DNA from 4 places in the Stutzerimonas sp. NM35 genome. Region 1 is predicted to be linked to each of the others. Evidence: predicted binding sites of a transcription regulator. Region 1 holds the regulator's gene; each other region holds the start of a gene.
The links. The regulator FliA, encoded in region 1, starts transcription of late flagellar genes. The targets are predictions, from matches to a motif close to CTAAAGTTTNNNNNNNNNNNGCCGNTAA.
Positions count from the first base shown of each region.

Region 2: a site for FliA is predicted at 1,303-1,330, ahead of ACYCFC_RS12060 (methyl-accepting chemotaxis protein). Genes of this name have one in related genera too.
Region 3: a site for FliA is predicted at 2,465-2,492, ahead of ACYCFC_RS01520 (methyl-accepting chemotaxis protein). Genes of this name have one in related genera too.
Region 4: a site for FliA is predicted at 2,451-2,478, ahead of ACYCFC_RS20320 (methyl-accepting chemotaxis protein). Genes of this name have one in related genera too.

Region 1 covers NZ_CM137728.1:555,605-559,551, reverse strand. The annotation lists gene ACYCFC_RS02635 (protein phosphatase CheZ) at 1-761, opposite strand, end outside; gene ACYCFC_RS02630 (chemotaxis response regulator CheY) at 782-1,156, opposite strand; gene fliA (RNA polymerase sigma factor FliA) at 1,423-2,148, opposite strand; gene fleN (flagellar synthesis regulator FleN) at 2,166-2,993, opposite strand; gene flhF (flagellar biosynthesis protein FlhF) at 3,085-3,947, opposite strand, start outside.
Region 2 covers NZ_CM137728.1:2,594,082-2,598,028, reverse strand. The annotation lists gene ACYCFC_RS12070 (substrate-binding periplasmic protein) at 1-566, shown strand, start outside; gene ACYCFC_RS12065 (DMT family transporter) at 581-1,030, opposite strand; gene ACYCFC_RS12060 (methyl-accepting chemotaxis protein) at 1,400-3,331, shown strand; gene ACYCFC_RS12055 (outer membrane protein OmpK) at 3,662-3,947, opposite strand, start outside.
Region 3 covers NZ_CM137728.1:341,995-345,941, forward strand. The annotation lists gene ACYCFC_RS01515 (SOS response-associated peptidase) at 1-42, shown strand, start outside; gene ACYCFC_RS01520 (methyl-accepting chemotaxis protein) at 302-2,431, opposite strand; gene ACYCFC_RS01525 (M48 family metallopeptidase) at 2,581-3,396, shown strand; gene ACYCFC_RS01530 (ester cyclase) at 3,425-3,868, opposite strand.
Region 4 covers NZ_CM137728.1:4,374,952-4,378,898, forward strand. The annotation lists gene ACYCFC_RS20305 (fumarylacetoacetate hydrolase family protein) at 1-94, shown strand, start outside; gene maiA (maleylacetoacetate isomerase) at 84-743, shown strand; gene ACYCFC_RS20315 (sodium-dependent transporter) at 892-2,352, shown strand; gene ACYCFC_RS20320 (methyl-accepting chemotaxis protein) at 2,546-3,947, shown strand, end outside.

The sequences.
Region 1 (3,947 bases):
TCATCCTGACCGGACACGACATCCTCTCGTATATCGGCATGCATCTGCGGACCTTCACCATTGGAAGATTCTTTTTCTCGTTTTTGTCTTTCCTGCTCCAGGCGTATCGACTCGCAGTCGTGCCGGATACCCGCCATGCGATCGACCTGACCGGCCATCAGCACAAGATTGAGCAGGTTGCTTTCGAGCTCGCTGACCAGTCGGGTGACCCGCTTGATCACCTGCCCGGTCAGATCCTGAAAGTCCTGAGCCAGCATGATTTCGCTGAGATTCTGCGAGAGCTGACTGCCATCGTTCATGGAGCGCTGAAGAAACGAATCGACCCGGCGGACAAGATCCCTGAACTCTTCAGCATTCATGTCCCGGCGCATGAAGCGCTGCCAGTCAGCCGTCAGGCTCTGGGCTTCGTAGCTGACGTAGTTCACCAGTGGCGTCGACTCTTCCACCAGATCCATGGTGCGATTGGCCGCCTTTTCGGTCATCGTCACCACATAGGAAAGGCGATCGGTCGCATCGGTGATCGGCGATGGATCGCCGCCCGTGGCGCTGGTATCCATCTCGAGCTTGACGATGGCGTTGTGCAGTTCGCGCGTGAGCTTGCCGACCTCATGATAGAGGCTGTTGTTGCGAATCTGATTAAGCTCATTGAGCATCTGCGCAGTATCATCCAGGCGGCCTTGCTGCAGACTTTCGAGCAGCTGAGGCGCACGGGCTCGCAGAGTCGCTTCAAACTCCACAAGACTTTGTTCTGCTTGCGTCATAGTACCCTCGCGGCGCTACTTCAGCCGTTGACGCGCTCGAAGATCTTCTCGATCTTTTCCTTGAGCACCTGGGCCGTGAATGGCTTGACCACGTAGCCGTTAACACCGGCCTGTGCGGCTTCGATGATCTGGTCGCGCTTGGCTTCAGCGGTGACCATCAGGACCGGCAGGTGCTTGAGGCGCTCATCGGCGCGCACATGACGCAACAGGTCGATGCCGCTCATGCCGGGCATGTTCCAGTCAGTCACGAGGAAGTCGAAACTGCCACTCTTGAGCATGGGCAACGCGGTGGTGCCGTCGTCCGCTTCGGCGGTATTGGTGAAACCCAGATCGCGCAAGAGGTTCTTGATGATCCGTCTCATCGTCGAGAAGTCGTCAACGATGAGGATTTTCATGTTCTTGTCCAAGTACACCTCCGTAAATCCCGAAATCCCCAAAGCCCTGCTCACGGCTTTTCTGCGGGCTTCATCGATAAAGCCTGTAGGGCACCTCTAAAAACTACCTGCGTTGTCATCGCTGCGTTAAAAACAGGCTCAAAATGCTCATTTACAACTCGTAAACTGCGCTTTTTCGCCTGTTTTTGCCTTGCGCTGACTGCCTCGCCTACGTTTCTAGAGGCGCCCTGTAGAAAGCGGCCTCGAATGCTTTTTGCAAACCGGCGTCAGCGCGCGCGCCACTCACCGAGGCGGGCACGCAAACGTGCCGCGCATTGACTGTGCAACTGACTCACCCGCGACTCGCTGACCCCCAGAACCTGGCCGATCTCCTTCAAGTTCAACTCTTCGTCGTAGTACAGCGAAAGCACCAGCTTTTCACGTTCCGGCAGGTTGCTGATGGCCTCGGCCAGCGCCTGCTGAAAACGCTCGTCTTCGAGATCACGAAACGGCTCGGGATGCGCGCTGGCGGCATCTTCACCGAACTCTCCGTGCTCGCCTTCCTGAAGCAGATCATCAAAACTGAACAGGCGGCTGCCCAGAGTGTCACCCAGAATGCCGTAGTACTCATCCAGACTCAATTCAAGTTCGGCTGCAACCTCGTGATCTTTAGCGTCGCGACCGGTTTTCGCCTCGATGGCCCGAATCGCCTCGCTGACCATGCGCGAGTTGCGGTGCACCGAGCGCGGCGCCCAGTCGCCCTTGCGTACCTCATCGAGCATGGCCCCGCGAATGCGAATACCGGCATAGGTTTCGAAGCTCGCGCCTTTTCCCGAATCGTATTTCTTCGATGCCTCGAGCAGCCCGATCATGCCGGCCTGCAGCAGATCATCCACCTGCACGCTCGCCGGCAAGCGCGCCAACAGGTGATAGGCGATGCGCTTGACCAACGGCGCGTACTGGTCGATGAGCTGGTATTGCGAGTCTTTTGCCTGAGCCTTGCTGTAATACATACCCAATCCAGCCGGTGTCATTCGTGAGTGTCTGCGGCGGGCCTGACAAGGCGCTCCACAAAGAACTCCAGATGGCCGCGCGGAGTTGCCGGCAGCGGCCAGGTATCCACTTTCTGTGCGATGGCCTTGAACGCCAGCGAAGACTTGGCGCGCGGGTACGCCTCATAGACGGCACGCTGCTTCTGTACGGCCTTGCGCACAGATTCGTCGTAGGGCACCGCCCCCACATACTGTAGCGCCACATCGAGGAAGCGCTCGGTCACCTTGGCCAGTTTGGCGAACAGATTGCGCCCTTCCTGCGGTGCGTGTGCCATGTTGGCCAGCACGCGGAAACGGCTGATGCCGTAGTCACGGTTGAGCAACTTGATCAGGGCATAGGCGTCGGTAATCGACGTCGGCTCGTCCGTCACCACCAGCAGGACTTCCTGTGCGGCGCGGACGAAACTCACCACACCATCACCGATACCGGCGGCGGTGTCGATGATCAGCACGTCGATATCATCGCCAATGTCGCTGAATGCCTGGATCAGCCCAGAGTGCTGCAGACTGGACAGCTGCACCATGCTCTGGGTCCCGGAAGCCGCGGGCACGATGCGTATGCCGCCCGGCCCCTGGATCAGCACATCGCGCAGATCACATTCGCCGGCGATGACATCGGCCAGGGTACGCTTGGTGGTCAAACCCAGCAGCACATCGACGTTGGCCAGGCCAAGGTCGGCGTCGAGCAGCACCACCCTGCGACCGAGATCGGCCAACGCCAGCGCCAGATTGACCGACACGTTGGTCTTGCCGACGCCACCCTTGCCGCCAGTCACTGCAATCACCTGTACGGGATGAGTACCCATTTTCACACGCCTATATCTTGCTGGGGCCACAGGGCCATCGATGCGTTCAGCCGGAACGCGTCTTCATTGTCTGTATCACGGGACCAAGCCTTCATCCGACCTTCCGTGATGATCCGTTGTACAACCCGGTAAACATGTCTGCCATGGTCTCCTCGCTGGGAGACTCGTCCAATTGCAGGCTTACCGCCCGACTGACCAATTGATGACTGCGAGGCAACTGCAGGTCATCAGGGATGCGCGGTCCATCGGCCAGATAGGCTATCGGCAGATGCTGGCTAATCGTTAGCCCAAGCACGTCACCCAGGCTACCGGCCTCATCCAGCTTAGTCAGGATGCAGCCCGCCAGCCCGCAACGGCGATAGTTGTGCCAGGCTGCCTTCAATACCTGGCTCTGGCTGGTTGCCGCCAGCACCAGGTAGTTTTTCGATTTGATGCCACGATCGGCCAGGGTTTCGAGCTGCATGCGCATCATCGCATCACCTGCCGGAAGCCCGGCGGTATCGACGAGAATCAGGCGTTTGCGCGCCAGGGGCTGCAGCGTCTTGCCCAGCGGCTGGGCAGGGTCGATCTGAACGACTGGCACATCGAGGATACGACCCAGCGTTCTCAGTTGCTCCTGAGCGCCGATACGGTAGTTGTCCATGCTCGCCAGGGCGATACTCTGCGGCCCGTACTTGAGCACGTAGCGCGCCGCCAGCTTGGCCAGCGTGGTGGTCTTGCCGGCACCGGCCGGGCCGACCAGAGCGATGACGCCGCCCTCTTCCAGCGGCTCGACCTTGCTGACCTTGATCGATTGCGCCAGATGCGCCAGCAGCATGCGCCATGCCTGACGCGGCTCGGCCACGGTGGACACCTTCTCCAGCAGGCTGCGCGACAGATCAGCCGGCAGGCCGATACGCTGCAGACGGCGCCAGAGGCCAGCCTGCTGCGGGCGGCGGCTTTGCTCCTGGCCCC
Region 2 (3,947 bases), 2.0 Mb from region 1:
ACCCGGACAACCCCTCCTGGTCCATCTCCGACAAGAGCGGCCATGGCGTGCATTACAGCCAGGCGGCGGTGGCCTATGTCGACGGCGTCATGGTCGCGCCGCGGCGCGTGGGTTTGGGTGTCGAACAGCTGAAACGGCTGGCGGTGGTCGATGGCTGGACGCCCAAGGGCTACGAGGCACGGATCGATACCGATCAGGTGCTGCTCGTCGGCAGCAGCGACCTGCCGCGGATGATCCGTCAGGCGATGCTCCAGGACACCGATGGGGCCTACTACAACGTCGTGGTAGCGATGCACTATCTGAACAACGTCCGCACCAAACCCGGTGCGCTGGTCTTCGACCCGAAGCTGCCGCACACCCGGAGTGCCTACCATCTCTCCAGCGTGCGGCATCCGGAGCTGATCCGGCGCTTCGACCGCTTTCTCGACGAGCGTCGCGAAGACGTCGTCGCGCTCAAGGCCAGGCACCAGGTGGAGGTCAACCTCGACTCGGAATACATCGGCATGGAGCAATGGAAGGTCGACTTCCTGGAGCGGCAGAAGGCCAGGAATGCGGCGGGTGGCTGATCGCCGAGCCTCGCTCAGCCGCGCCGAATCAGCCAGACGCCAGCGAAGATCAGCAATATGCCGCCGACCTTGCCGAGGCTGATCGACGCCTGGCGATAGCCGGCCCAGCCGTAATGATCGAGCAGCAGTGCCATCAGCAACTGCCCGGCCAGCAACAGCGCCATGAACAGTGAGGCGCCCACCCGCGGTGCGGCGAAGGCTGCCGTGGCGATGAGGAAGACGCCGAGCAAACCGCTGCTCCAGTGCCACCAGGTAATCCCGCGCAGGCCTTGCAGGGTCGGCAGATCACGCTGGGCCAGCACGATGACGAGCAGCGCCAGCGTGCCGACCGCAAAGGACACCAGCGCGGCATTCATCACGCTGGACAGCTGGCGCGCAACTTCGCCGTTCATCCCGGCTTGCAGCGGCAGCATCGCCCCGGCAATCAAGGGCAAGGCGAGCAACCACCAGGCAACCGTGGGCATGGAATTCCTCCGAGAAAGCGCTTTGGAAGTGAAAGAGGGGGTGGCAGTGGTGCAGCCTGAGGTGGAAACGTCGGAACTGCGACCGCTGAATCGATAAAGTTGTACACAAGATACTGACGATAATTGCCCGGAGCAATGACTATCTCAATGCCGGCGGCTACCTTCCTGCAAAGCTACCGCTTCAGCGAGATAGGCTTTCAGAGCGGATGAACCGGCGATCCGGGACCGCGTATGGAGTCGTTGCATTATTCGTTTCGTTCGGATGACTGACATTAAGGATCTGGCTGTCAGTGCCGATAACAATCAAGCGACGTTAATGTTGTATACAATTTAATGGATACTAATAAAAACCAGAACGAGGACTACGCCATGCGCTTCATGCAACGCAGTATCCAGTGGCAACTGATCGTCAGCATGGGCGCGGCCCTGTTGACCAGCATGCTGATCGTCATTGTGGTGTATTCCTCGGCGGTCAATCGCCTGGCTGAGCGCTATCTCATCGGTGAAGCGCTACCAGCCAATATCACCGCGATCCGCAACGATATCGAGCGCACCCTGACGGAGCCGGTCACGGCTACCTCCGGTATCGCCACCAATACGCTGGTTCACGACTGGTTGCAGCATGGCGAGAGCGCCGCACAGGCGGCGGCGATGACCCGTTACCTGGAGGGTGTAAAGACGCAACAGGGCGCGCTGACGACCTCCATCGCTGTGCTCGGGAGCGGTCACTACTACTCGGAAGCCGGGCTGACCCGGACCCTGGATCGTAGCAATCCGGCCGAACGCTGGTTCTATAGTCTGATCGAGGGCAGCGCAGATCGTCGTGTCGATATCGACATCGACAAGGCCACGCGGCAGCTGACGCTGTTCATCAATCAGCGCATCAAGGTCGACGGCAAGGTGCTGGGGGTCGTTGGATTGGGCTACAGCCTCGATCGCATGTCCAAGCTGATCAGCGGCTTTCGTTTCGGTGAGCGCGGCGAGGTCTACCTCGTCGGTGGCGATGGTCGGGTCAAGGTCCATTCCAGAAGCGATTACAATGACAGCGCCGATCTCGCTCAGCTCATGGGGCGTGATGCCGCGGATCGGCTGTTGGGCGGTGAACGGCAAACGGTCGAGTTCGAGCGCGACGGTGAGCATTTCCTGGCCATGGCGCAGCCGCTGGAAAGTCTTGGCTGGACGCTCGTCAGCGAGGTGCCGGAAGTGCAGATTTTCGGTGATGCACGGCGGACCATGTGGATTACCAGCCTGATCGGCACCTGCATCACGCTGTTCTTTCTCGCGCTGGTGGTGCTGCTGGCACGCGGGCTGGTCAAGCCGATTCGTCAGGTCACCAGTGCGCTGGTGGAGATCGGTGGCGGTGGCGGCGATCTGACGCGGCGTCTGGACGAGAGCCGGGCCGATGAACTGGGCGACCTTGCACGTGGCTTCAACCGCTTTATCGGCAGCCTGCGTGAGCTGATCGGCGATGTGCTGCGTACCAGCGAGCAATTGCGTAGCGCAGTGGGGCAGGTGTCGCACGTGGTCGACAATACGGCAGGGCGTGCCGGGCGCCAGCACGAGATGACCGACATGGTCGCCACGGCGGTGCATGAGATGGGTTTGACCGTGCAGGAAATCGCCCGCAACGCCAGCAACGCGGCGCAGGCCTCGCAAGGCGCCCGCAGCGAAGCCATGCAGGCGCGTACGGTCGTGGGTGAATCCATTGCACATATCGAGAGTATGTCCAGCGAGATCGGCCAGGCAGCGGATGCAGTGACCGACCTTGCCCGGCAGGTCGCGACCATCGACAAGGTGCTGGCGGTGATTCGAGGTATTTCCGAGCAGACCAACCTGCTGGCGCTCAATGCCGCCATCGAAGCGGCCCGGGCTGGTGAAATGGGCCGTGGATTCGCTGTGGTCGCCGACGAGGTGCGCACCCTGGCCAGCCGGACCCAGGCCTCGACCGATGAGATCCAGCAGATGATTCAGGGCCTCAATAAAGGCGCCGATAACGCCGTCAGTTCGATGCATGCCAGCCAGGCGGCGACGGGCACTGGCGTGCAGGCCAGCCAGCGTACCGGGCAATCGCTGGCCACCATCACCGAGCAGGTCGAGGCGATCAGTGACATGAACACCCAGGTGGCGGCGGCGACCGAGGAGCAGAGCAGCGTAACCGAGGAAATCACTCAGAACGTTCAGGGTATCGCGGATCTGGCTCAGGCGACGGCAAGCGAGGTGCAAAGCTGTCTGGAGGATTGCCGCGCGCTCAGCCGTCTGGCCGATGATCTGACCCGGCAGATGGGTAGCTTCAAGCTCTAGCGAGCCTGTGGGTCCTTGCTGGTGATCGGTGACGCTATTGTGGCCGGATCGCCAGCGAGCTGGCTCTTGCAGCGGCGCTGGTACGTGGCCGTAGGGGCGGGATTGTCCGAGACCTGGCGGGCTTCGGTGCATGTGATGCGTGGAGCGCAGCCTGCGTCGAGGCAGTGCCCGATACCGGAAGCAGTCTTTGCTTCACAGCTACAACCTGTCGGCTTGGTTGCAGGGAGGCTTCGCAAACGAAGCTCTGGCACGGGTGGCCGCAAATAAAAAAGGTGGCGCAAGCGCCACCTTCCAACAACCTGCACCGTCTGCCCGGCGCTGTCGATTCGCTTAAAAGTGCGCCTTGACGATCGCACTGAAGGTGTTCTGATCGGTCTTGAACGGCAGGGAGCCGTCTTCCAGGCCGTATTTGTCGGACCAGTAATCGTATTCGATACCCACGTAGAGCTTGCCCGGGGTCATGTCCAGCGCCTTGCCCAGGTCGTACTTGACCTGTGGGTTGATGTGCAGGTTCTTCGACACGAAATCACCCCGGCTCTTGGAGCCCGCATCGTTGACCACCCAGTCGATGTAACCGTCGAAGAGAATGTCGGATTTGCCCACCGGAATGGTAATC
Region 3 (3,947 bases), 210 kb from region 1:
CCGAAGCTGGATGCGCCGGAGTGCCTGACGCCGGCGAACTAGCCGTGTGCTCCTGCATTGCCTGATACCTTTTTACCGCGCCGTAGCCTGCTCTTCGTAGGGCCGAACTTGTTCGGCTTTGCCGTTCGCTGCGGATTCGCGGTCGAATAAATTCGACCCTACAGGCGGAGCAGGGCGGTGCTTACCGCGCCGGGGCCTCTCTTTGCGTAGGGCCGAACTTGTTCGGCTTTGAAGTTCGCTGCGAATTTGCGGTCGAATAAATTCGACCCTACAGATGGGGCAGATGGTTTTCAACGGCCTGTCAGACCTTGAACTGATTGATCAACCGCCGCTGCTGCTCGGCCAGGCGGGTCAGGCCGGCGCTGGCCTGGCTGGCTTCCTCGGCGCCACCGGCGACTTCGTGGGCGACCTGGCCGATACTGACCACGTTGCGATTGATGTCTTCGGCTACCGCGCTCTGCTCTTCGGCGGCGCTGGCGATCTGATTGTTCATGTCGTTGATCTGCGACACCGCCTGGGTGATGGTTTCCAGCGCCTGTGCCGCCTCGTCAGCCTGTGCGACGCTGTCCAGGGTGCGGCTCTGGCTGCTTTCCATGACGTCTACTGCGTCTCGGGTACCGCTTTGCAGTTGCTGGATCATGCTCTGGATTTCGCCGGTGGCCTGTTGGGTCTTCTGCGCCAGGTTGCGCACCTCGTCAGCGACCACGGCGAAGCCGCGGCCCTGTTCGCCGGCTCGTGCAGCTTCGATGGCGGCGTTGAGGGCCAGCAGGTTGGTCTGTTCGGCGATGCTGCGAATGGTGATCAGAATCGCGTCGATATTCTCGCTGTCCCGCGCCAGGGTCTGCACCACCTCCACCGCACGACCGATCTCGTCGGCCAGTTCGGCGATGGACGCACCGGTGGCTGCGACGATCCGCTTGCCCTGATTGGCGGCGTGGTCGGCGCTGTTCGCGGCTTCGGCTGCCTGTGTGGCATTGCGTGCGACATCCTGGGCGGTGGCGGTCATCTCATGCACGGCGGTGGCTACCAGTTCGATCTCGGCGAGCTGGCGCTGTACGCCCTGATCGGTGCGATTGGCGATATCGGCGGTTTCTTCCGAGGCATCGCTGACTTTCTGCACGGAGCCGACCACCTCGCCGATCATGCCTTGCAGGCGCGCCAGGAAAGCATTGAAGCCGCGTGCGATCTGGCCCAGCTCGTTCTTGCTGTCGACATTCAAACGCTGGGTCAGGTCGCCCTCGCCCTGGGCGATGTCTTCGAGCATCGACACCATGCGGCGCAGGGGGCGGGTGATGCCGGCGCTGGCCAGCCAGATGGCGAGGATACCGAGCAGGGCGATGCCAAGCCCGATCGCCAGCATGGTCAGCAGGCCGCTCTGGTGCTCGGCATCGAGTTCGGCCAGCAGCTGGTCGAGGTCCTGCATCACCACGGCGAGCGGCAGCTCGAGCCTGATCGTCCAGCGCGCGTCGGTGCCTGGAAAGGTGAACGGCAAGGACACTTCGACCTGCTGCTGGGCCTTGTTCATCTGCAGCGAAGGCGTATCCAGAGGCAGTTGCTGCAGGCGGGAGAAACTGTCCCCATCGAGAACCGCGCTGGCCGAAGCGCCCAGCTGGGAAACGTCGCCGGTATAGGCGGCCAGGCGACCGTTAGTGGTGATCAGGGCAATCTCGCCGGCTCCGTTGTAGAGCTGGCTGTTCACCTGGGTCAGGAGCTGCTGGATGAAATCGATCTCGAGGTCGGCGCCAACGATACCCTGGAATTTGCCGTCGATGATGATCGGTGCGCTGAACGAGGAAAGCAGCGCCATCTTGCCGTTCATTTCATAGGGCGCCGGGTTGCCCACGCAGGGTTTGAGGGTTTCGCGCGGGCACAGGTAGTACTCGCCGGCGCGCACGCCGGTCGGTAGCAGCGTGGTGTCTTCGATGTCGCCAAGGGTGTCGAGTTTCAGGCTGCCGCTGCCGTCGCGGTACAGCCAGCTGGCGAAGCGGCCATTGAGCATGCCGGGCGTATCGCCACCGTACATGATGTCGTTGGCATCGACGCCGTTGGGCTCCCAGGCGATATACAGGCTGTTGAGCGTCGGATTCTGTTCCAGCGTTTCCCGGCCCAGGTTGATCAGCTCTTCACGGGTGAGGTTGGCCATCGGCATGCCGTCTTCGCCGGTCTTGCCTGACAGCGCATTGACCCGCGCCACGTTCGTTGCGATCAGCAGCGGCAGTTGCAACTGCGCCTGAATGCGGCTGACCTGATGCTGGGCAAGCGCACTGACGCGCTGCTCCACCATGCCCTCGATCAGCGTGCGCGTGCGCGATTCCACCATCTGCTGGGTCTGCGTACCACTCCACATGACGTAGAGCAGCAAGGCCGCCGTTACCGCAAGAATGCCGGCGCCGGCGAAGGCGGCAAAGGAGGTCTGGATCGATTTGAACATGGCAGCTTCCCGAATTTTTATTCTGGTCCATTGATATCGGCCATGCGGGGCAGGACTGTAGTGCGCCCCGATGAGCGTTGCGTGCGCCGCTGTTGCTCGGCAAGAGGGCTCGCTCTAGCATACGGCGCAGAACTCACCGGAGACGCGACATGTCAAAGCCGCATTCTTTCACCCTGGCCCTGGCCGCTTCCCTGCTCGTCGGTTGCCAGGCCGTCAACACCACCAGTGGCGGTGCCGTCGGCGTCGAGCGCAAGCAGTACATGTTCAGCATGTTGTCCACCGAGCAGGTCAACCAGATGTATGCGCAGTCCTACCAGCAAACCCTGAGCGAAGCGTCGCAGAAGGGCGTCCTGGCGAAAAACAGCGCGCTTGGCAAACGCGTCGATGGCATCGCCCGACGCCTGATTGCCGAGGTGCCGGCGTTCCGCCCGGACGCCGCCCAGTGGGACTGGGAGGTCAATGTGATCGACAGCCCGGAGCTGAATGCCAACTGCGGGCCGGGCGGCAAGATCATCTTTTACAGCGGCCTGATCGAACAGTTGAAGTTGACCGATGATGAAATCGCCGCGGTGATGGGCCATGAAATCGCCCATGCGCTGCGCGAGCATGGGCGCGAGGCGATGTCCAAGGCCTATGGCGTGCAGATGGCGACGCAGCTGGGCTCGGCCTTTGGCGTCGGCGATGGCAGCCTGCAACTGGCCAACATGGGCGTCGAATACCTGATGACGCTGCCCAACAGCCGCAGCAACGAAAACGAAGCCGACCTGATCGGCCTGGAACTGGCCGCACGCGCTGGCTACAACCCCAACGCGGCGGTCAGCCTGTGGCAGAAGATGGGCGCCGCCGGTGGTTCGGCGCCGCCGGAGTTCCTCAGCACGCACCCGTCTTCGAGCAGTCGCACGCAGGCCTTGCAGAGCAATATCCCCAAGGTGATGCCGCTGTACGAGCAGAATCGCAAGCGTTAACTACGGTCGAAGGCGAGCTGCCACTGGCTTAGATCGGTGGCAGGATGATCGGCAGAGGGTTGTCGCTGCCTAGTTGTTGCCGGGCGCTTTCCAGATCGAACAGGCTGTTGATTTCCTCGATATCGCCGTTGGGGTTGAGGGTCCACAGCGACATGACCGCCACAGTGAGTATCTTGCCGCTCGGTGGATAGCCGAACACCGGCTTCGTCAGGGTGCCGAACAGTGTGCTGGAGGTGACCACTCGGTTGCCTTCACTGAGGCATTCGTCCACCACCACTTCAATATCCGCCATGGCCAGGCGGATTTCCCGCACGATCAGGCCGAATCCTGCGCTGTTGACCGGTTGCGCGATGAACGAACTCTTGTAGCTGAAGTAGCGGCTCTGCAGCTGCTCGGCCAGCGCCAGGCGACCCTTGCCCCAGCTCAGGTCGATGTGCTGGCGAACCCGACGTTTGCGTTCCTCTGGTGACATGCAGCCTGCTCCCCCGTTTGGCCGCCAGAAGCGCGGTACGCCGGCACTCTAGCAGCACCGGGAAGCCGGCAAGTTGCGC
Region 4 (3,947 bases), 690 kb from region 1:
GTTCGGCGACCGGGTGCGCATCGAGATGTTCGACGCAGCCGGGCAGAGCATCTTCGGTGCCATCGATCAGCAGGTCGAGCGCTATGGGCGCTGAGCTGACGCTCTACTCCTACTGGCGCTCCAGCGCCGCCTATCGGGTGCGCATCGCACTGAACCTCAAGGGCCTGGCCTATCGGCAGGTGCCGGTGCACCTGGTCAGGGACGGCGGCGAGCAGCGCGGCGAGCCGTACCGCGCCCTCAACCCGCAGCAACTGGTGCCGCTGCTGGTGGACGAGGGCAACGGTGGCGCGCGCATCAGCCAGTCGCTGGCGATTCTGGAATACCTCGACGAGGTATTTCCGGTGCCGGCGCTGCTGCCGGCCGATCCACTGGAGCGTGCCCGCGTGCGCGCCCTGGCCCTGCATATCGCTTGCGAAATCCACCCCCTGAACAACCTGCGCGTGCTGCAGTACCTGACAGGCGAACTGGGTGTGGATGACGAGGCGAAGGCCGCCTGGTACCGGCATTGGGTTGCTCAAGGCCTGGCTGCCGTGGAGCAGGAGCTGGCTGACTTCCGCGACGGCCTGTCCATGGGTGAGCGCCCCGGCTACCTGGAAGCCTGCCTGGTGCCTCAGGTCTACAACGCCCGCCGCTTCGACTGCCCGCTCGATGCCTATCCGCGCATCCTCGCGCGGGTTGCCCGCTGCGAGGTGCTGGAGGCCTTCGCTAATGCCGCTCCGGAGGTGCAGCCAGACGCGAACTGAATGGACCTGTGCGCGAGCGGCTGCGCTTTCGCGCATCAACACCCATGAGGACACCGCGAACCGAATTACCCACAACCTTGCGTGCACTCCGTCGCGCCACGAACGCGGCGGGTTCGATCCGTCACAGATAAAAACAAGCAGGTGACGCATGACTCGTGAAAAACCGAAAAACCTCTGGCTGTCCCGTTGGGGCTTCATCCTGGCCGCGACCGGTTCGGCGGTGGGCCTGGGCAATATCTGGAAGTTTCCCTACATCACCGGCGAATTTGGCGGTGGCGCCTTCGTTCTGATGTACTTGGCCTGCATCTTCGCCATCGGTATCCCGTTGATGATGACCGAGATCGCCATCGGTCGGCGCGGTCGCGGCAGTCCCATCGACGCCATCGCCAGGGTGGTGCGTGAGAACAACGGCAACCCGGCCTGGAAGCTGGTCGGAACCATGGCCATGCTGGCCGGCTTCATGATCCTCTGCTTCTACGTGGTGGTGGCCGGCTGGGCCTTCGCCTACACGGTCAAGATGCTCGACGGCTCGCTGGCGGCCAGCAGCGTCGAGGGGCTGGCACAGGTGTTCGAGACGCACAACGCCAACCCCTGGGCGCTCGGCGGCTGGAGCGTGCTGGTGGCGCTACTGACGCTGTGGATCGTCGGCAAGGGCGTGCAGGCCGGGGTCGAACGGGCCTTCCGCTGGATGATGCCGGGGCTGGCGGTGATGCTGCTGATCCTGGTCGGCTATGCCTTCACCAGTGGCGGCTTCGATGAGGGCTTCGCCTTCCTGTTCAGCTTCGACACCTCCAGGCTCAGCGGCGAAGCACTGCTGGCCGCGCTGGGGCATGCCTTCTTCACCCTGAGCCTGGCCTCCGGCGCCATCCTCACCTATGGCTCCTACCTGCCGGATGACCAGTCTATCGCGCGGACCACCTTCACCGTGGTCATTGCCGATACCTGCGTCGCGCTGCTGGCGGGCCTGGCGATCTTCCCGATCATCTTCGCCAACGGCATGAGCCCGAGTGCCGGGCCGGGGCTGATCTTCATGAGCCTGCCGCTGGCCTTCCAGCAGATGCCCTTCGGCACTGCCTTCGGTGTGCTGTTCTTCGCCATGGTCTCGGTGGCGGCGCTGACTTCGGCGATTTCCATGATCGAGGCCACCGTCGCCTATCTGAACGAGAAATACGGCCTCAGCCGCAGGCGCGCCGCTGCAAGTTCCGGCGCGGTGCTGCTGACCATCAGCCTGCTGGCGATGCTCTCGTTCAACGTCGGCGCCGAGTGGAAACTGTTCGGGACCACCGTGTTCGACGGGCTCGACTACCTGACCTCGCGCTGGATGATGCCGCTGGGGGGCATCTTCATCGCCGTGCTCGCCGGTTACTGCCTGCGCTCGCAGATCATGCGCGATGAACTGGGCTTGTCGCCGACCGGCTACGCGCTATGGCTGTACATGGTGCGCTACGTCTGCCCGGTGCTGATCCTCATGGTGTTCCTGCACGCCCTCGGCTGGCTGGGCTTCGACCCGCTGCAGCGCTGGTACTGGATCGCTGCCGGGATCGGTCTGCTGACGGTGCTTGGCGAGGCCTTGCGGCCACGGGGGCTGCCGGCCCTGACTGATAGCTGATCCGCATCTGTTCAGAAAACCAGCCGCGTATGCGGCTGGTTTTTTTGTATCCGAGGCGTGAAATATCAAATTTGTGAATATTTGGTAATACGTGATCTTTAAAGCTATCCCCAGAGCGGCCGAAGAGTTTGGAATCAGGGAGGAACTGTCGGCAGGAGCCACCACACGGATCGGTTTGTATGCGGGGGCTCCCATGTTCAGTCGTCTCAAGTTCAGCCAGAAGATCCTCTTGGCGGCGTGCCTGGTGGTAACTGCTGCGTTTGCACTGTTCACGCTCTACAACGACTACCAGCAGCGCAATACCATTCGTGCAGGTCTCGAAAGCGACCTGAAGGCGATGGGCGATATCACGGCGGACAACATTCAGAACTGGCTGAGCGGTCGCCTCCTGCTGATCGAAGGCGCGGCGCAGACCGTCGGCAACGACAGCGATCCCCGGCGCGTCCTGCGCCTGTTCGAGCAGAAGGCCTTCACCGAGACGTTCCTGTTCACCTATTTTGGCAGCGTCGAAGGCCAGTACCTGATGCGGCCCGAAGACGAAGAGCTGCCGACCGATTACGACCCGCGTACACGGCCCTGGTATCAGGACGCGGTGTCCGCTGGCGGCTCGACCCTGACCGAGCCCTACGCCGACGCCGGCCTGGGTGGCCTGGTCATGACGCTCGCCACACCGGTGCGTAGCCATGGCCAGACGCTGGGTGTCGTCGGCGGCGATCTCGCCCTCGACACGCTGATCGAGATCATCAATGCGCTGGACTTCGGCGGCATGGGCCATGCATTTCTGATCAGCGCCAGAGGTGACGTTCTGGTGCACCCCGACCAGGGCATGGTGGGCAAGAACCTGCGCGAGGCCTATCCGCAGGAAACGCCGAGTCTGGACAGTCGCTACAGCGAGGCCAGCCTTGATGGAAATGCCCGTGTTCTCAGCTTCAGCCCGGTCACCGGCCTGCCCTCGGTGGAGTGGTACGTCGGCATTTCCCTGGACCGCGACAAGGCCTATGCCAGCTTGACGAGTTTCCGTACCTCGGCGCTGATCGTGACCGCGGTTGCCGTGGTCTTCATCCTGGTGCCGCTGGGCATGCTCATCCGCGTGCTGATGCGTCCGCTCACCGACATGGGCCGCGCCATGGCCAACATCGCCGAAGGCGAGGGCGACCTGACCCGTCGGCTCGATGTGCAGTCGCGCGACGAATTCGGTGAACTGGCGACATCCTTCAACCGCTTCGTCGAGCGTATCCACGGCTCGATTCGCGAGGTCTCGTCGGCGACGCAGGCGGTCCACGAAGTGGCGCAACGCGTGCTCAACGCCTCGAATGCCTCGATGGTCAATTCCGACGAGCAGGCCAGCCGTACCAACAGCGTGGCAGCGGCCATCAACGAGCTGGGCGCCGCCGCCCAGGAAATCGCGCGCAACGCGGCCGACGCCTCGCTACAGGCCAGCGGCGCGCGCCAGGATGCCGAGGACGGGCGCGAGGTCGTCCAGCAGAACATCGCCGCCATGCGCGAGCTGTCCGAGAAGATCAGAGCCTCCAGTGCCGAGATCGAAGCGCTGGATGCCAAGACCGTGGACATCGGCCACATCCTCGAAGTGATCC